Regions from separate parts of the Rhizobium sp. K102 genome, predicted to be linked through region 2. Evidence: riboswitches for the same ligand, from Rfam matches in the RefSeq annotation. Region 2 holds a riboswitch; the other holds the start of a gene.

Region 1 (7,963 bases), 710 kb from region 2:
GTTGAGCCCGGCGACAAGATCTGTCTCGTCGGCCGCAACGGCTCGGGAAAATCGACGCTGCTGAAGATTGCCGCCGGCCTAGTCGAGGCGCAGTCCGGCGAGGTCTTCCGCCACCCCTCTTCGACGGTGCGTTACCTCGAACAGGCGCCGGATTTTGCCGGCTTCGGCACGGTGCAGGCCTATGCGGAAGCCGGGCTTGGGCCGGGCGACGACCCCTATCGCGTCACCTATCTGCTGTCGCATCTCGGACTGACCGGCGAGGAAGACCCGAACACCCTTTCCGGCGGCGAATCGCGCCGTGCCGCCCTTGCCCGCGTCCTGGCGCCGGAACCTGACATTCTCCTGCTTGACGAGCCGACCAACCACCTCGATCTGCCGACGATCGAATGGCTGGAAGGCGAACTGCAGAAGACGCGCAGCGCGCTGGTTCTGATCTCGCACGACCGGCGATTCCTCGAAAAGGTTTCGACCGCAACCGTCTGGCTCGACCGCGGCAGCTCGCGCCGCCTCGACAGGGGGTTTGCGCATTTCGAAGCCTGGCGCGACCAGGTCCTGGAGGCCGAGGAGCTGGAACAGCACAAGCTCGGCAAGGCGATCGAGCGCGAGGAACACTGGCTGCGCTACGGCGTCACGGCGCGGCGCAAGCGCAATATGCGCCGCCTCGGCGAACTGCAGACGATGCGTTCGCAGTATCGCGGCCATAAGGGACCGCAGGGCACGGTGCAGGCGACGGTTTCAGATGCCCAGGAATCCGGCAAGCTGGTGATCGAGGCCGACAAGATCACCAAGAGTTTCGGCGAGCGGGCCATCGTCACGCCCTTCTCCATCCGCGTGCATCGCGGCGATTGCATTGGCTTGGTTGGGCCAAACGGCGCCGGCAAGACGACATTGCTGAAAATGCTGACCGGGCTGCTTGCCCCGGATAGCGGCACGATAAAGCTCGGCACCAATCTGGAGATCGCGACACTCGACCAGAAGCGCGAGGATCTCGATCCCGAGGATACGCTTGCAAACTACCTGACGGACGGGCGCGGCGAAAACCTGATCGTCAACGGCGAGCAACGGCATGTCACTGGCTACATGAAGGAGTTCCTGTTTCAGCCGGAACAGGCGCGGACGCCGATCAGGAGCCTCTCCGGCGGCGAGCGCGCCCGGCTGATGCTGGCCCGCATCCTGTCACGCCCTGCAAACCTCCTGATCCTCGACGAGCCGACCAACGATCTCGATATCGAGACGCTCGACCTCCTGCAGGAAATCGTCGCCGGCTTTCCCGGCACCGTCATTCTCGTCAGCCACGACCGCGATTTCCTCGACCGCACCGTGACCTCGACGATCGCGCCCGCCGTGCCGGATGCGCCAGACGGCCGCTGGATCGAATATGCGGGCGGCTATTCGGATATGCTAGCCCAGCGCAAGGGCGCGCTTGAAGAGCGTAAGAAGGCCGAGAAGACGGCGGAGAGGCCGAAAACCCAGGAGACGGCGCCTGCCACGGGAAGCGCGAAGGGCAAGCTCTCCTTCAAGCAGAAATTCGCGCTGGAAACCCTGCCGAAGGAGATGGCGAAAGCCGAAGCCGAGATTGCCAAGCGCGAAGTTGTGATGGCTGATCCCAATCTCTTCACGCGTGATCCCGCTGCCTTCAACCGGCTTGCCGTCGAGATGGAGAAACTGCGCGCCAGCCTCACGAAGATGGAAGAGGAGTGGCTGGAGCTCGAAATGCTGCGGGAAGAGCTGGAGGGCTGACTTTCGCAACTCAGCCGCTCGCGTCATCCATGTAACCAGAGTACCGGCCGGACGGCCGGAGCGGCGCTAAAGCGCCGGGGCAGGGACGGCGGCGGCGCCCGTACTGGCGCCCGTCTGGGCGACCTGCGGCTGCGGCTCTTCGGATTTTGACGGCAGCGCCTGCAGATGCAGGACGCGCGGCTGCAGCACCTCGAGATAGGCTTCGGAGCGGCCGATATAGATCATGCCGGTTTCGGGCATGGAGGTCAGCAGCTTTGCCATCGTTGCTTGCCACTCCGGCTCCATGCCCTCGAGCACTTCGTCGAAGATGATCCAGCGCGGACGTACGAGCAACAGGCGGGCGAAACCGATCGCCTTCTGTTCGTCGCTGTCGAGCAGCTTGTCCCAGCGGGCGCGGGTATCGAGCCTTGTGATCAGCGAATGCAGACCGGCCTTGTCGAGGGCGGCCTCGACGGCGGCTTTCTCGTAAGCATCGGAGCTTTCGGGGAAGGCCAGCGCCTCGCGCAGCGTGCCGCCCGGAACATAGGCGATCTGCGGCACGAACAGCATATCGTCGACCGGCGGCAGACCCATCGTGCCGCTGCCGCACGGCCAGAGGCCGGCCATGGCCTGGAACAGCAGCTTGCGATTGACGCTATGATCGCCGTTGATCATGATTTTTTCGCCGGCCTTGATCACGACATCGGTTTCGCGCAGGCGGAAACCCCCGCATTCGTCGATATCTTCACCGATCTTGGCGTTGATCACTACATCCTTCAGCGTCAGCGTGTCGGGTGCGGTATTTTCATAGGCGATGCTGTCCTTCAGGTCGTAGTCCTCGTCCATGTCGAGCAGCGCCTGGCGGAAATCGGTGACGCGCATCAGTGTGGCGCGCCATTCGGCGATCGGGCCGAAATTGGCGACATACCAGCGCAGCGCGGTGTTGACCTGGTTGAAGGCGCCGACCGACATCATCAGCTGGCCGAGGGTGAGGCCGCCGGAGAAATAGGCGGGCGCAGCGACAATGATCGGGATAACGATCACCAGCCAGCCGTAGCCGGCCGAAACCCAGGTGAGGTTGGTATTGGCCATGGCGAGCCGCTTGACGACCCTCAGCACCGAGCTGATATCGGTGTTGATGCGCCGGCGCTCGTTCTCCTCGCCGCGCGCGACGGTGATCGCCGGCATGTTCTCATTGGCATGCATCAGCGTGAAGCGAAGCTCGGCCTCTTTCGAGAAGCGGTCGGCATTGAGCTTGACCAGTTTGCGGCCGACGACCTGGCTCAGCACCGAGGCGGAGGCGGCGTAAAAGATTGCGGCCCAGACCATGTAGCCCGGAATGGAGAAGCTGTGGCCGTTGATGTGGAAGATGAAGCCACTGGAAAGCTGCCAGAGCACGCCGATGAAGCTCACCAGAAGAATGGTCGACTGCAGCAGGCCGAGAACGAGCCCCGTCGTGCTTTCGGCGAGATTGCGGGAGTCCTCGTGCAGCCGCTGATCCGGGTTGACGCCGATCAGACCGCTGGAGGCGAGCCGCAGCGCCCGCTTGCGCTTCAGCCACTGGTCGACGAGATCGCGCGACAGGCCTTCGCGCATATAAAGCGCGGTCATCTGATTGAGCCAAGCCTGCAGCACGTTGAGCAGCAGCAGCGTGCCGGCGATCATCGCGAAGATTTCGAGCTGGTGGAAAAATTCGCCGAGGTCTCGGCGCTCGAGCGAATCGTAGAAGGGGGCGTTCCATTCATTGAGAATGACCTGGCCATAAGACGTCGCCAGGATGACGAGGATCAGCACGGTCGCCAGAAACAGCACCTTGCCACGCACTTCAGAATTCCAGAATGCTGAGAACATCACCCCGAGGCGATAAGTCAGGCTGAAATCATACCCTACTCCATCCTGCCTGCGGATACCCGGCCTCCCCTTGGTCTTATCTGCCATCACGCTTTTCCAACACCGCCCATACTGTCATTATTAGCATGGTGGCGTTACCGGTCTATCAACAGATTCTATCAGTCATTAAACTGTGATGAGGCTTGCCTGAGTCGCCGCTGCATGCATTCGGCAGTTGATTCGTCGCGCAACTGGGGCTAATTAAGGCATTCCGTGGTGATTTGGCCGGCCGGCTTGCAGCCACGTTAAAAAAGTCGCTAAAGGGCCGCGTGCGGACCGGTAGCGATTTTTTGTCGCCGCCGGTTTTTTATTTTTGATCGAGTGACCGCAATGCCCATCAAGATCCCCGATACGCTGCCCGCTTTCGAAACCCTCGTCCAGGAGGGTGTACGGGTAATGACCGAGACGATGGCGATCCGACAGGACATCCGCCCGTTGCAGATCGGGCTGCTCAATCTCATGCCCAACAAGATCAAGACCGAACTGCAGATGGCCCGCCTGGTCGGCGCCTCGCCGCTGCAGGTGGAGCTGTCGCTGATCCGCATCGGCGGGCACAAGGCGAAGAATACTTCCGAAGATCACCTGCTTGCCTTCTACCAGACCTGGGAGGAGGTAAAGCAGCGCAAATTCGACGGCTTCATCATCACCGGCGCGCCGATCGAACTCCTGCCCTATGAAGACGTCACCTATTGGAAAGAGATGCAGGAGATTCTCGACTGGACCGAAACCAATGTCCATTCGACGATGAACGTCTGCTGGGGCGCCATGGCGGCGATCTATCATTTCCACGGCGTTCCGAAATACGAGCTGAAGGAGAAGGCCTTCGGCGTCTACCGCCACCGGAACCTGAAGCCTTCCTCGATCTATCTCAACGGCTTTTCCGATAATTTCGAAGTGCCGGTGTCGCGCTGGACGGAGGTGCGGCGCGCCGACATCGAGAAATCCGACAGCCTGGAAATTCTGATGGAATCGAGCGAGATGGGCGTCTGCCTCGTGCATGAGAAAAGGGGCCGGCGACTCTACATGTTCAATCATGTCGAATATGATTCAACCTCGCTCTCGGACGAGTATTTCCGTGATGTCGACGCCGGCGTGCCGATCAAGATGCCGCACAATTACTTCCCGCATAACGATCCGGCGCTTGCGCCGCAGAACCGCTGGCGCAGCCACGCGCATCTCCTGTTCGGCAACTGGATCAACGAAATCTACCAGACGACGCCCTATGACGTTGAAGAGATCGGCATGGATCTCTGAGCGGATGAGCGGATGCCGCGGCATTTCTTTCTGTTCCGACCGGTTGCGGATTGAAGCAAATGCGGGCAGGTTCCGGTCCTGAACCCCAAGGATAGAACGGAACGGATGTCGATCATGTCGGAGAAGTTGGAGCGGGAAGTTTTCGGGCAGACGAAGGCGGGCGAAACGGTCTATCGCGTCGTCATCAAGGGCGGCGGGCTGACGGCCAAGATCATCAGCTGGGGCGCGGTCATCCAGGATCTGCGCCTTGACGGACATGACGCGCCGCTCTCGCTCGGCTTTGAGAAGTTCGACAGCTATCCGCTCTATTCGGCCTATTTCGGCGCGACGCCGGGCCGCTGCGCCAACCGGATCGGCGGCGGCAAATTCACGCTCGACGGCAAGGACTATCAGCTCGAGCCGAACGAAAACGGCGTCACGCATCTGCATGGCGGCAGCGACAATATCGCCAAACGCAACTGGACGATCGTCGAACATGACGTCGACCGCGTGGTGCTGAAGATCGTCGATCCCGATGGCCGCGCCGGCTATCCCGGCAATTGCACCATCCAGGCAACCTTCTGGGTGCACGGCAACGGCGAACTGTCGGTTACCTACGAATCGACCAGTGATCAGCCGACGCTCGCCAATGTCTGCCAGCACGCCTATTTCAATCTCGACGGCCGCGAGGATGCGCTTGGCCACGATATCATGATCGCCGCCGATCACTATCTGCCGACCGATGAGCGGCAGGTGCCGACCGGCGAGATTCGTTCCGTTGCCGGCACGGAATTCGACCTGCGCGAAATGACGCCGATGAAGCGTTTCGTCGGCAGCGAGCAGGTGCTGTACGACCATAATTTCTGCCTGTCAGCCGAACGCACCGCCAAGCGCAGCGTCGCGCTCGCCCGCAGCCTTTATTCCGGTATGTCGCTTGAGGTGCGCAGCACCGAGCCGGGCGTGCAGTTCTATGCCGGTTTCAAGCTGAATACCGGGGCGCCCGGCCTCGGTGGGCGCAAATACGGCCCCTTCGCCGGCTTCTGCCTGGAAACCCAGGTCTGGCCGGATGCCATCAATCACCAAGGTTTCCCGAATGCGGTGCTGCGCCCCGGCGAAGTGCTGCGCCAGGAGACGGATTATATCTTTACCAAGAGCTGAGCGTCCGCCGGAGGAACGCCTGTCAATTCGAGCGCTATGAAACCCTCTCCGGACACTCGCCGGGGAGGCTTTTTTCTATCGACATCCGATTGAGTCTTGCCGATTGGTTCTAAATAGGTTCTATTACCTGCCCATGGATAGAACCAGTCTGATAGGGGAACTGAATAGCCGCGGCCTGCGTGACGCGGGGCTGACCGGGCCGCTCTACAAGCGGCTGGCGCAGGCCCTGACCGGCCTTGTGCAAGAAGGCCTGCTGAAGCCTGGCGCAGCGCTTCCGGGCGAGCGCGACCTTGCCGAGGCCTTGAAGCTCGGCCGCGTCACCGTGCGCACCGCCTATCGCGATCTGATGGCGTCGGGCGTACTGGAATCGCGGCACGGAAGCGGTACTTTCGTATCGAGCAGAGTGGAGCGCATGGAACAGTCGCTCTGGCGGCTGTCCTCCTTCTCCGCCGACATGCGCTCGCGCGGGCGGCTGCCGGCCGCACGGATCTTGTCGCGGTCGGTCAACAGGCCGTCACCGGAGGAATCCTTCCTGCTCGGCCTCGGTGGCGACGAGTCGGTTCTGCGGCTCGACCGCTTGCGTCTTGCCGACGGCCTGCCGCTGGCGATCGAGCGCGCGGTGGTGCCGATCAAGTTCCTGGGCGACGATGCCGGCGGCGAAGGATCGCTTTACGATGCGCTGGCGGCCAACGGCCACAGGCCGGTGCGGGCGCTGCAGCGGCTGACCGCGGTCACGCTCGACCCGTCCTCGGCCGCCATCCTGAACGTCAAATCAGGCGCGCCGGCGCTTCTGATCGAGCGCGTCTCGCGCCTGGAAGACCAGCGCGTCGTTGAATACACCCGCTCGCACTATCGCGGCGATGCCTATGATTTCGTTGCCGAATTGAGAATCGGAGATGACCTATGAGTGAGAACCAGTCGCTGATGCTGCAGGAAGCCGGCCAGTCGCCGGAGGTGGTAGCCACACTTCTCGAAAAGGAAAAGCCGGTCTTTGACGAGATCGCCCGGCTGTTTTCGTCCGCCCGCCCGAGCGTCGTGACGACGGCGGCGCGCGGTTCCTCGGATCACGCCGCCACCTTCTTCAAATATCTTTTCGAGATCACCTGCGGCGTTCCGGTTGCGTCCGTCGGTCCGTCGATCGCTTCCGTTTACGGCGCCGCGCTCCATCTGAAGGGCGGCGTGCATTTCACCGTCTCGCAATCGGGTGCAAGCCCCGATATCGTGGCGCTGCAGGAGGCGGCCAAGAAGGGCGGGGCGACGACGATCGCCGTCGTCAACGTCACCGACAGCCCGCTGGCGAAACAGGCCGATATCGTTCTCGGCCTGAATGCCGGCGCCGAAAAGAGCGTTGCGGCAACGAAGTCCTTCATCGCTTCCGTTGCCGCCCTTGCCGGCGTGACGGCTGCGATCGGCGGCGCGTTCGACCTGCAGACAGCGCTCGCCAAGCTGCCGGAGGCGCTTTCGGCAACCGCCGGGATCGATACGGCGGCAGCCGAAGAAGTGCTCTTCCATGCGACCTCGCTCTATACGGGCGGCCGCGGCCCGGCTTTCGCTATCGCGCTTGAAGCGGCGCTGAAGGCCAAGGAAACTGCCGGCCTGCATGCCGAAGCTTTCTCGCTGGCGGAACTGATGCACGGTCCGATGCGCCTGGTGCAGCCGGGCTTTCCAATCGTCGCCTTTGCGCCTGACGACGCGGCCTTCGCCAATAACGGCCAGGCGCTGGAGCGCCTGCAGAAGCTCGGCGCCACCACTGTCGGTTTCTCCACGCAGCCACTCTCTGGCCTCAATCTGCGGGTGCCGACGACGGGCAACGGTCTCGTCGATCCGCTGGTGTCGCTGCTCGTCTATTACCGGCTGATCGAGTCGGTGACGCGCCGCAAGGGCTTCGATCCGGACAAGCCGGCAAACCTGCTCAAGGTGACGGAGACGGTCTGATGGCCCGCAAGATCTTCATCGGCGCCCG
Region 2 (7,963 bases):
GCTTGATCAATTTTGGTGACTAGTTCCGCCGCATGCAGTCTAGTAATTGAACTTTAACCTAGTGTGAGGCTGACTCCGTGACAAGAGTCGCGGGAATCCGGATGAATCGAATTCCGAGTTTTCCCCAACTTGCTGCCTCTGCGTGTCATTTCTGCAATAATGCCTGTTGAAGGCTGATAATGCCGCTGTACAAGCTTGCTGCATCCGCTAAGGGCGCAGTTTTGTTGACATTGCAGCGCGAAAAGGAAATAGTACCGATCGCCGCCGAAAGGCGGCATTTTTGATTTTTCGGGCCCGGTTTTCTTAGCCGGAGTCCGTGCTTGACAACACTGATCGGGAGACCCGCGCCATGGCCGAAGCCGCGCCGCTTTATGACACCTATTCTCGTGCCCCGCTGCGGTTCGAGCGAGGGCAGGGCGTATGGCTGATCACCGAAAGCGGCGAGCGCTATCTCGATTTCGGCGCCGGCGTCGCCGTCACCTCCGTCGGCCATGGCAATCCCCATGTGGTCGCCGCCTTGAAGGAGCAGGCCGACAAGGTCTGGCACCTCTCCAACATCTATGAGATCCCCGGCCAGGAGCGCCTGGCCAAACGGCTGACGGAGGCCACCTTCGCCGACAAGGTGTTCTTCACCAATTCCGGTGCCGAGGCGCTCGAATGCGCGATCAAGACGGCGCGCCGCTATCAGTTTTCCAAGGGCCATCCCGAGCGCTTCCATATCATCACCTTCGAAGGCGCCTTCCATGGACGCACGCTTGCGACGATCGCCGCCGGCGGCCAGGAGAAATATCTCGAAGGCTTCGGCCCCAAGACGCCGGGTTTCGATCAGGTGCCGTTCGGCGACATCGAGGCGGTGCGCGCCGCCACCACCGATGCGACGGCGGCAATCCTCATCGAGCCGGTGCAAGGCGAGGGCGGCGTGCGCCCCGCCACAGCTGAGTTCATGAAGGCGCTGCGCCAGATCTGCGACGAGAAAGGCCTGCTGCTGATCCTCGACGAGGTCCAGACCGGGGTTGGCCGCACCGGCAAGCTCTTCGCCCATGAATGGTCGGGCATCACGCCCGACATCATGGCTGTCGCCAAGGGCATCGGCGGCGGCTTCCCGCTCGGCGCCTGCCTTGCCACATCAGAGGCCGCCTCCGGCATGAAGGTCGGCACCCATGGTTCGACCTATGGCGGCAATCCGCTGGCCATGGCCGTCGGCGGCGCCGTACTCGATGTTATCCTCGCGGACGGCTTCCTGGAACATGTGCGCGACGTCGCGCTGGTCTTCCGTCAGGGGCTGGCCTCGCTGAAGGACCGTTATCCCGATGTGATCGAGGATATCAGGGGCGAGGGCCTGCTGCTCGGCGTCAAGGCGGCCGTTCCCTCGGCCGAACTGCTGCAGGCGATCCGCGCCGCGCATCTGCTCGGCGTGCCGGCCGGCGACAACGTCATTCGCCTTCTTCCGCCGCTCGTCGTCACCGCCGAGGAAGCCCGCGAGGGTCTCGCCCGCCTCGAGCGCGCCGCCGAGAGCATCCGCGCCTCCAAGGTCAAGAAGACGGCTTGAAGGGATTGCCGCCTTCGGGCGCACGACAGGTAAGAACATGGCTCCTAAACATTTCCTCGATCTTTCGGCCGTCACATCGGCCGACCTCAGAACCATCATGAACGATGCGCTTTCCCGCAAGCAGGCCTTCAAGGCCGGCCAGGGCGACAAGCCGCTCGGCGGCAAGATGCTGGCGATGATCTTCGAGAAGCCGTCGACGCGCACCCGCGTCTCCTTCGACGTCGGCATGCGCCAGCTCGGCGGCGAAACGCTGTTTTTGTCCGGCACCGAAATGCAGCTCGGCCGCGCCGAGACGATCGGCGACACCGCCAAGGTGCTGTCGCGCTATGTCGATGCGATCATGATCCGCACCACCGAGCACTCGCGCCTGCTGGAGCTTGCCGAGCATGCGACCGTGCCCGTGATCAACGCGCTGACGGATGACACCCATCCCTGCCAGATCATGGCCGACATCATGACCTTCGAGGAGCATCGCGGCCCGATCAAGGGCAAGACCATCGCCTGGACCGGCGACGGCAACAATGTGCTGCATTCGCTGGTCGAGGGGGCCGCGCGTTTCGGCTACCGCATGAACATGGCCGTACCCCTTGGTTCGGAGCCCAAGGATCACTATCTGAACTGGGCCCGCAATGAGGGCGCCGAAATCATGCTCTGCCATGATGCCGACCGCGCGGTCGAAGGCGTCGATTGCGTGGTGACCGATACCTGGGTCTCCATGAATCAGGAACATCGGGCCCGGGGTCATAACGTCTTTCAGCCTTATCAGGTCAATGCGGCCTTGATGGCCAAGGCCGGTAGCGATGCATTGTTCATGCATTGCCTGCCTGCCCATCGCGGCGAGGAAGTGACGGATGAGGTGATCGACGGCCCGCAATCCGTGGTCTTCGATGAAGCGGAAAACCGTCTTCACGCGCAGAAGTCGATTCTTGCTTGGTGCCTGGGCGCGATCTGAACCATAATCGGACGCCGCGCGCGAACAACGCGCGGCCGCGCGAGCGAAGGGCACACTTGCTCATCGCTTGAAAACTAGGAGTGAAAGCCATGGCAGAAGCTGCAGCCGCCCTCGGCCAGTTCGATTTCGCCGGCGATGACCATGTCGTCCCTTTCCAGGTGGAGGGTCTGGATGTGCGCGGCCGCGCCGTCCAGCTCGGCCCGATGCTCGATGCGATCCTCGAGCGCCATCATTATCCCGCGCCCGTCGCCCGGCTGCTTGCCGAAGTCGTCGTGCTGACGGTGCTGCTCGGCACCTCGCTGAAGTTCGACGGCAAGTTCACCGTGCAGACCAAGGGCGATGGCCCGGTCGATCTCCTCGTCGCCGATTTCTCGACGCCGGAAAATGTCCGCGCCTATGCCCGTTTCGATCAGGCGCTGCTTGCCAAGGCGGTTGAAGCGGGCGAAACCGAGCCGGAACAGCTGCTCGGCAAGGGGGTGCTCGCCTTCACCATCGACCAGGGCAAGTTCGCGCAGCCCTATCAGGGCATTGTCGCGCTTGACGGCACCTCGCTCGAGGAGATTGCCGGTGTCTATTTCCGCCAGTCGGAACAGATCCCGACGCGCGTGCGCCTTGCCGCGGCCGAGCTCTTCGATCGCGACGATGCCGGCAAGCCGCGCCATCGCTGGCGGGCCGGCGGCCTCGTCGCCCAATTCCTGCCCGAAGCGCCTGAGCGCATGCGCCACCCGGATCTCCACGGCGGCGATGGCGATAACGGCGACCGCCCGCATGGCGAGGACGACGCCTGGGTCGAAGCCCGCTCACTGGTCGAGACGATCGACGCCGACGAGTTGACCGACCCGCTTGTCGGCACCGAGCGGCTCTTGTTCCGGCTGTTCCACGAACGCGGCGTGCGCGTCTACGAACCGCGCGCCGTCTTCGATCGCTGCAGCTGTTCGCGCGACAAGATCAAGGGCGTGCTGAAGGGCTTTTCGGCCGAGGAGATCGAGGAAAGCCAGGAAAACGGCGAGATCGCCGTGACCTGCGAATTCTGCTCGACCACCTACCGGTTCGAGCCGACCGAGCTTCAGCCGGCTGAGTAGGATCGATTGAGGACACGTCGAACAAATACAAAAGATTAGCGATGATCCCAGCACAGTGACTCGACTTTCGGTAGTCACTGTGCACCTATTATCCAACTGGCTCTTTGGGGATGGGGCCTTCATGCGCTTTTTGTATTTCGTACTCGCATTCATGGCTGCGATGCCACGAATTGGCTTGGCTGATGACGAGACAATCCAATGGAAAGAGGTCGGGGGCTGGAGCGTGGCTGTCGACCCGACTTTAGACAATGGCTGTTTTGTTCTGACTTCCTTTGATGACGACACCATTTTTCGTCTTGGCTTCAATTTCCGAAAAAAGGACAACCCTCTTTACATTCTGCTCGGAAATCCAAACTGGAAATCCTTAGAGAAAGGTAAGCATTATCCCATCGAACTCTCGTTCGACCAGTCTAAACGGACGGTTGATGCGAGAGGTCTGGATCTCGCTGGCCTCAAATCATTATGGATTGATTTCAAGGATCCCGATTTGGTTGAGGAGTTCGCTGGCAAACTGAGTTTCCGCGAGCTTTAGAGGAAAGCAGATTGTTGCCCTCGGTCTGAAAGATTCCGCCCGGGCAGCGGATGAGTTGCTCGCCTGCCAAAAGGCGGTAAACGATGCGGTCGCAAAACAGCCGGCGCCGCCACAATCAAAAGATCCGTTCGAAGCAAAGCCGGGCACCCAGGCCTCGGATCCTTTTGACCTTTAGCAGATTGATGACTGGGCAAGCCCGAGGATCCACGACCGCGGGTACGGCGTCCATGTCGGTACTGACTGGAAGGCTGCATCCGGCCGCAGGCGGCCGCATCCACGCGCAGTGCTTGCCGCATGGGTCCTCGGGTCAAGCCCGAGGACGACGGAGAGTGGGAAGAAACGAGCGGCAAGAGGCGATACGTCTCGGAATTCCAGCAAAATGCGCAAGCGAATTTGCGTGAGAAGCACGTAAAGCAAACCCCACTTCCAACAAAACCGCTGCGCACTTTTGCTGAAGTTGTTCCCGGCCTCTCGCCTCTTGCCGGCCGTTGTCCCCACGCTCCGTCGTCCTCGGGCTTGACCCGAGACTCATGCGGCAAGCACGGCGTTCGTGTTCGCACTGACGAAGCGACCGCGAACCTGCGCGCTCAATTGAGCACGCGCAGCAGCCCAGGTGAATCCAGCGAGAAGGCGGGGATGTCGACGTCGAACAGTTCGCCTTCGTCCGTTTCCATCTGGTAATGGCCGAACATCAGCCCGGAGGGCGTGTCGAGCGGGCAGCCGGAGGAATATTCGTAGGTGTCGCCGGGGCTGAGCCGCGGCTGTTCGCCGACGACGCCGGGGCCGGTCACCTCGTCCACCACGCCGTTCTGGTCGGTGATGTTCCAGTAGCGGTTGATGAGGCGAACGGCGACGCCGGAATTGTTGCTGATGACAATCCGGTAGCCCCAGACATAGCGATCGTCTTCCGGATCGGATTGCTCCTCCAGATAGAATGGTTCGACGACGACTTCGATATCTCTAGTGAGGGCGCGATACATGCCTTGCACCTTAGTCAAGATATGTTACCCGTATCTTATAAGAAGGCCCTATCCGTCAAGAAACGGAACGTTGATCGGTGATGAAACAGCCGTGATCGCATGGTTTTCGATCGTTAAGCCTAATTGTCAGTATTATTTTATTTGGCAGAGCCGGTGCGCCGATCCCGCGGCCGAACCCGGAGGCTCGGCCGCCAATGATGTCGATCAGGCCGAGGCCTTGGCAAGCGCCTTGGCGAAATCCTCGATCAGGTCGTCCGTATCCTCGATGCCGGCCGAAAGACGAACGGTGCCCGGCGAGATGCCGAGTTCGGCGCGCGCCTCTTCCGTCAGGTTCTTGTGGGTCGTCGTCGCCGGATGGGTGATCAGGCTCTTGCTGTCGCCGAGATTGTTGGAGATCTTGATGATATCGAGCGCGTTCTGCAGCGCGAAGGCCGCGTCCTTGCCGCCCTTCAGTTCGAAGGCGACAAGCGTCGAGCCGCCGGTCATCTGCCTGGCGATGATGTCGGCCTGCGGGTGGTCCTTGCGGCCGGGATAGATAACCTTGGCGACCTTGTTCTGCTCGGCCAGGAAATCGGCGATCTTTGCGGCATTCTGCGTCTGCTGACGCACGCGCAGCGGCAGCGTCTCGATGCCCTTCAGCAGCGTCCAGGCGTTGAACGGCGACATGGCCGGGCCGGTATGGCGGAAATAGTCGTGCAGGTTCTCGTCGATCCAGGCCTTGTCGGCCAGCACCACGCCGCCGAGGCACCGGCCCTGGCCGTCGATATGTTTGGTGGCGGAATAGACGACGATATGGGCGCCGAGTTCCAACGGCTTCTGGAAGAGCGGCGTGGCGAAGACGTTGTCGACCACTACCTTGGCGCCGACCTGGTTGGCGAGTTTTGCCACGCCGGCGATATCGACGATCTCGAGCGTCGGGTTGGTCGGGCTTTCCAGGAAGAACACCTTGGTGTTCGGCCGGATTGCCTCTTCCCAATTCTTGAGGTCGCGGCCGTCGACCAGCGTGCATTCGATGCCGTATTTCGGCGCCAGCGTTTCCACCACCCAGCGGCAAGAACCGAAGAGGGCGCGCGCGGCAACGATATGGTCGCCCGCCTTGACCTGGCAGAGGATCGCGGCGCTGACGGCGGCCATGCCGGAGGCGGTGGCGCGGGCATCTTCGGCACCTTCGAGCATGCACATGCGCTTTTCGAACATGTCGTTGGTCGGGCTGCCGTAGCGGGCGTAGATGTAGCCGTCCGTCTCGCCCTTGAACCGGGCCTCGGCGGCTTCCGACGTGTCATAGACGAAGCCCTGCGTGAGATAGATTGCCTCGGACGTTTCGCCATATTGCGAACGCAGCGTGCCGCCATGGACGAGTTGGGTTGCCGGGCGCCAGGTCTTGCTCATGCCATCACCTTCAAATAACAAAAAAACCGGCCGCAAAAGCAGACCGGTTTCATAACCCGGTCTTTTTAGCCACTTGTTTAACGTGGCTGCAAGCCGACCGGCCAAATCACCACGGGATAAATCTGCAATACTGCTGTTAGCTGCTTGCGTCAATTCCCCGTATTTGGTTTTGTCGGCGCAAAAGATGGATGGGGCATGATGGCTCGCAAAACTGGAATTCTGGCGGACCGCGCGATCGCAGCGCTGTTTGAAACGGGGCGTCTTAACTCCGAGCGGGAGCTGGACCGCGATCAGATCCAGCCGGCAAGTCTGGACCTGCGCTTGGGGTCCAAGGCCTTTCGCGTCCGCGCCTCCTTCATGCCCGGTCCCTCGCATCTCGTGTCGGACAAGCTCGACCGCCTCAGCCTGCACGTGATCGATCTGTCCCAGGGCGCGGTGCTCGAAACCGGCTGTGTCTACATCGTGCCGCTGATGGAGAGCTTGGCGCTGCCGGCCGATATGTCGGCCTCGGCCAATCCGAAGAGCTCGACCGGCAGGCTCGATATCTTCACCCGCGTCATCACCGATTACGCCCAGGAATTCGACAAGATTCCACCAGGCTATTCCGGCCCGCTCTATCTCGAAATCAGCCCGCGCACCTTTCCGATCGTCGTGCGCCGCGGCTCGCGCCTGTCGCAGATCCGCTTCCGCGTCGGCCAGTCCATGCTCGGCGAACCGGAACTCTTGAAGCTGCACGAAAGCGAGACGCTCGTCGCCAGCAAGCAGCCGAACGTATCGGGCGGCGGCATCGCGCTGTCGATCGATCTCAGCGGCGACAAGGACGGCCTGATCGGCTATCGCGGCAAGCACCACACCGCCGTCGTCGATGTCGACGAGAAGGACCAGCACGACATCTTCGATTTCTGGGAGCCGCTCTATAGCCGTGGCCGCAACGAACTGATCCTCGATCCCGACGAATTCTATATCCTCGTCTCGCGCGAGGCCGTGCATGTGCCGCCGGATTATGCCGCCGAAATGACCCCGTTCGATCCGCTGGTCGGCGAATTCCGCGTCCACTACGCCGGCTTCTTCGATCCGGGCTTCGGCCATGCGCCTGCCGGCGGGCGCGGCAGCCGCGCCGTGCTCGAAGTGCGCAGCCACGAAGTGCCCTTCATCCTCGAGGACGGCCAGATTGTCGGCCGCCTCGTCTACGAACACATGCAGGAAAAGCCGGCGAGCCTCTACGGCTCCGGCCTCGGCTCCAACTACCAGGCCCAGGGCCTCAAACTCTCGAAACACTTCCGCATCTGAGGCGCAGCACTCGAGGGCGACTTGACAGCAGCCCCCATCTGTTGGAAATCTCAACCCGTCGCGGGTGTAGCTCAATGGTAGAGCAGCAGCTTCCCAAGCTGAATACGAGGGTTCGATTCCCTTCACCCGCTCCAGCCCCTCGTCACAGAAATCTCATTCTTCGTCCGTGTCGCCCGCGATGCGCTTGAC

What was found. A riboswitch is a leader RNA that binds a small molecule or an ion and turns the genes downstream of it on or off. The one in region 2 is predicted to bind S-adenosylmethionine.
Region 1: linked by a shared signal. The riboswitch ahead of metA (homoserine O-succinyltransferase) and the one ahead of MHI61_RS20885 (O-succinylhomoserine sulfhydrylase) in region 2 are both predicted to bind S-adenosylmethionine.

The regions. Positions count from the first base shown of each region.
Region 1 covers NZ_CP092436.1:3,728,055-3,736,017, reverse strand. The annotation lists gene MHI61_RS24370 (ABC-F family ATP-binding cassette domain-containing protein) at 1-1,740, shown strand, start outside; gene MHI61_RS24365 (ABC transporter ATP-binding protein/permease) at 1,807-3,657, opposite strand; SAM riboswitch at 3,813-3,890, shown strand; gene metA (homoserine O-succinyltransferase) at 3,940-4,863, shown strand; gene MHI61_RS24355 (aldose epimerase family protein) at 4,978-6,000, shown strand; gene MHI61_RS24350 (GntR family transcriptional regulator) at 6,134-6,907, shown strand; gene MHI61_RS24345 (SIS domain-containing protein) at 6,904-7,935, shown strand; gene nagA (N-acetylglucosamine-6-phosphate deacetylase) at 7,935-7,963, shown strand, end outside.
Region 2 covers NZ_CP092436.1:3,015,899-3,023,861, reverse strand. The annotation lists gene MHI61_RS20910 (aspartate aminotransferase family protein) at 350-1,549, shown strand; gene argF (ornithine carbamoyltransferase) at 1,587-2,501, shown strand; gene MHI61_RS20900 (Hsp33 family molecular chaperone) at 2,591-3,583, shown strand; gene MHI61_RS20895 (hypothetical protein) at 3,705-4,115, shown strand; gene apaG (Co2+/Mg2+ efflux protein ApaG) at 4,703-5,095, opposite strand; gene MHI61_RS20885 (O-succinylhomoserine sulfhydrylase) at 5,300-6,484, opposite strand; SAM riboswitch at 6,529-6,607, opposite strand; gene MHI61_RS20880 (2'-deoxycytidine 5'-triphosphate deaminase) at 6,680-7,774, shown strand; tRNA gene MHI61_RS20875 (tRNA-Gly) at 7,835-7,908, shown strand; gene MHI61_RS20870 (TetR/AcrR family transcriptional regulator) at 7,928-7,963, opposite strand, start outside.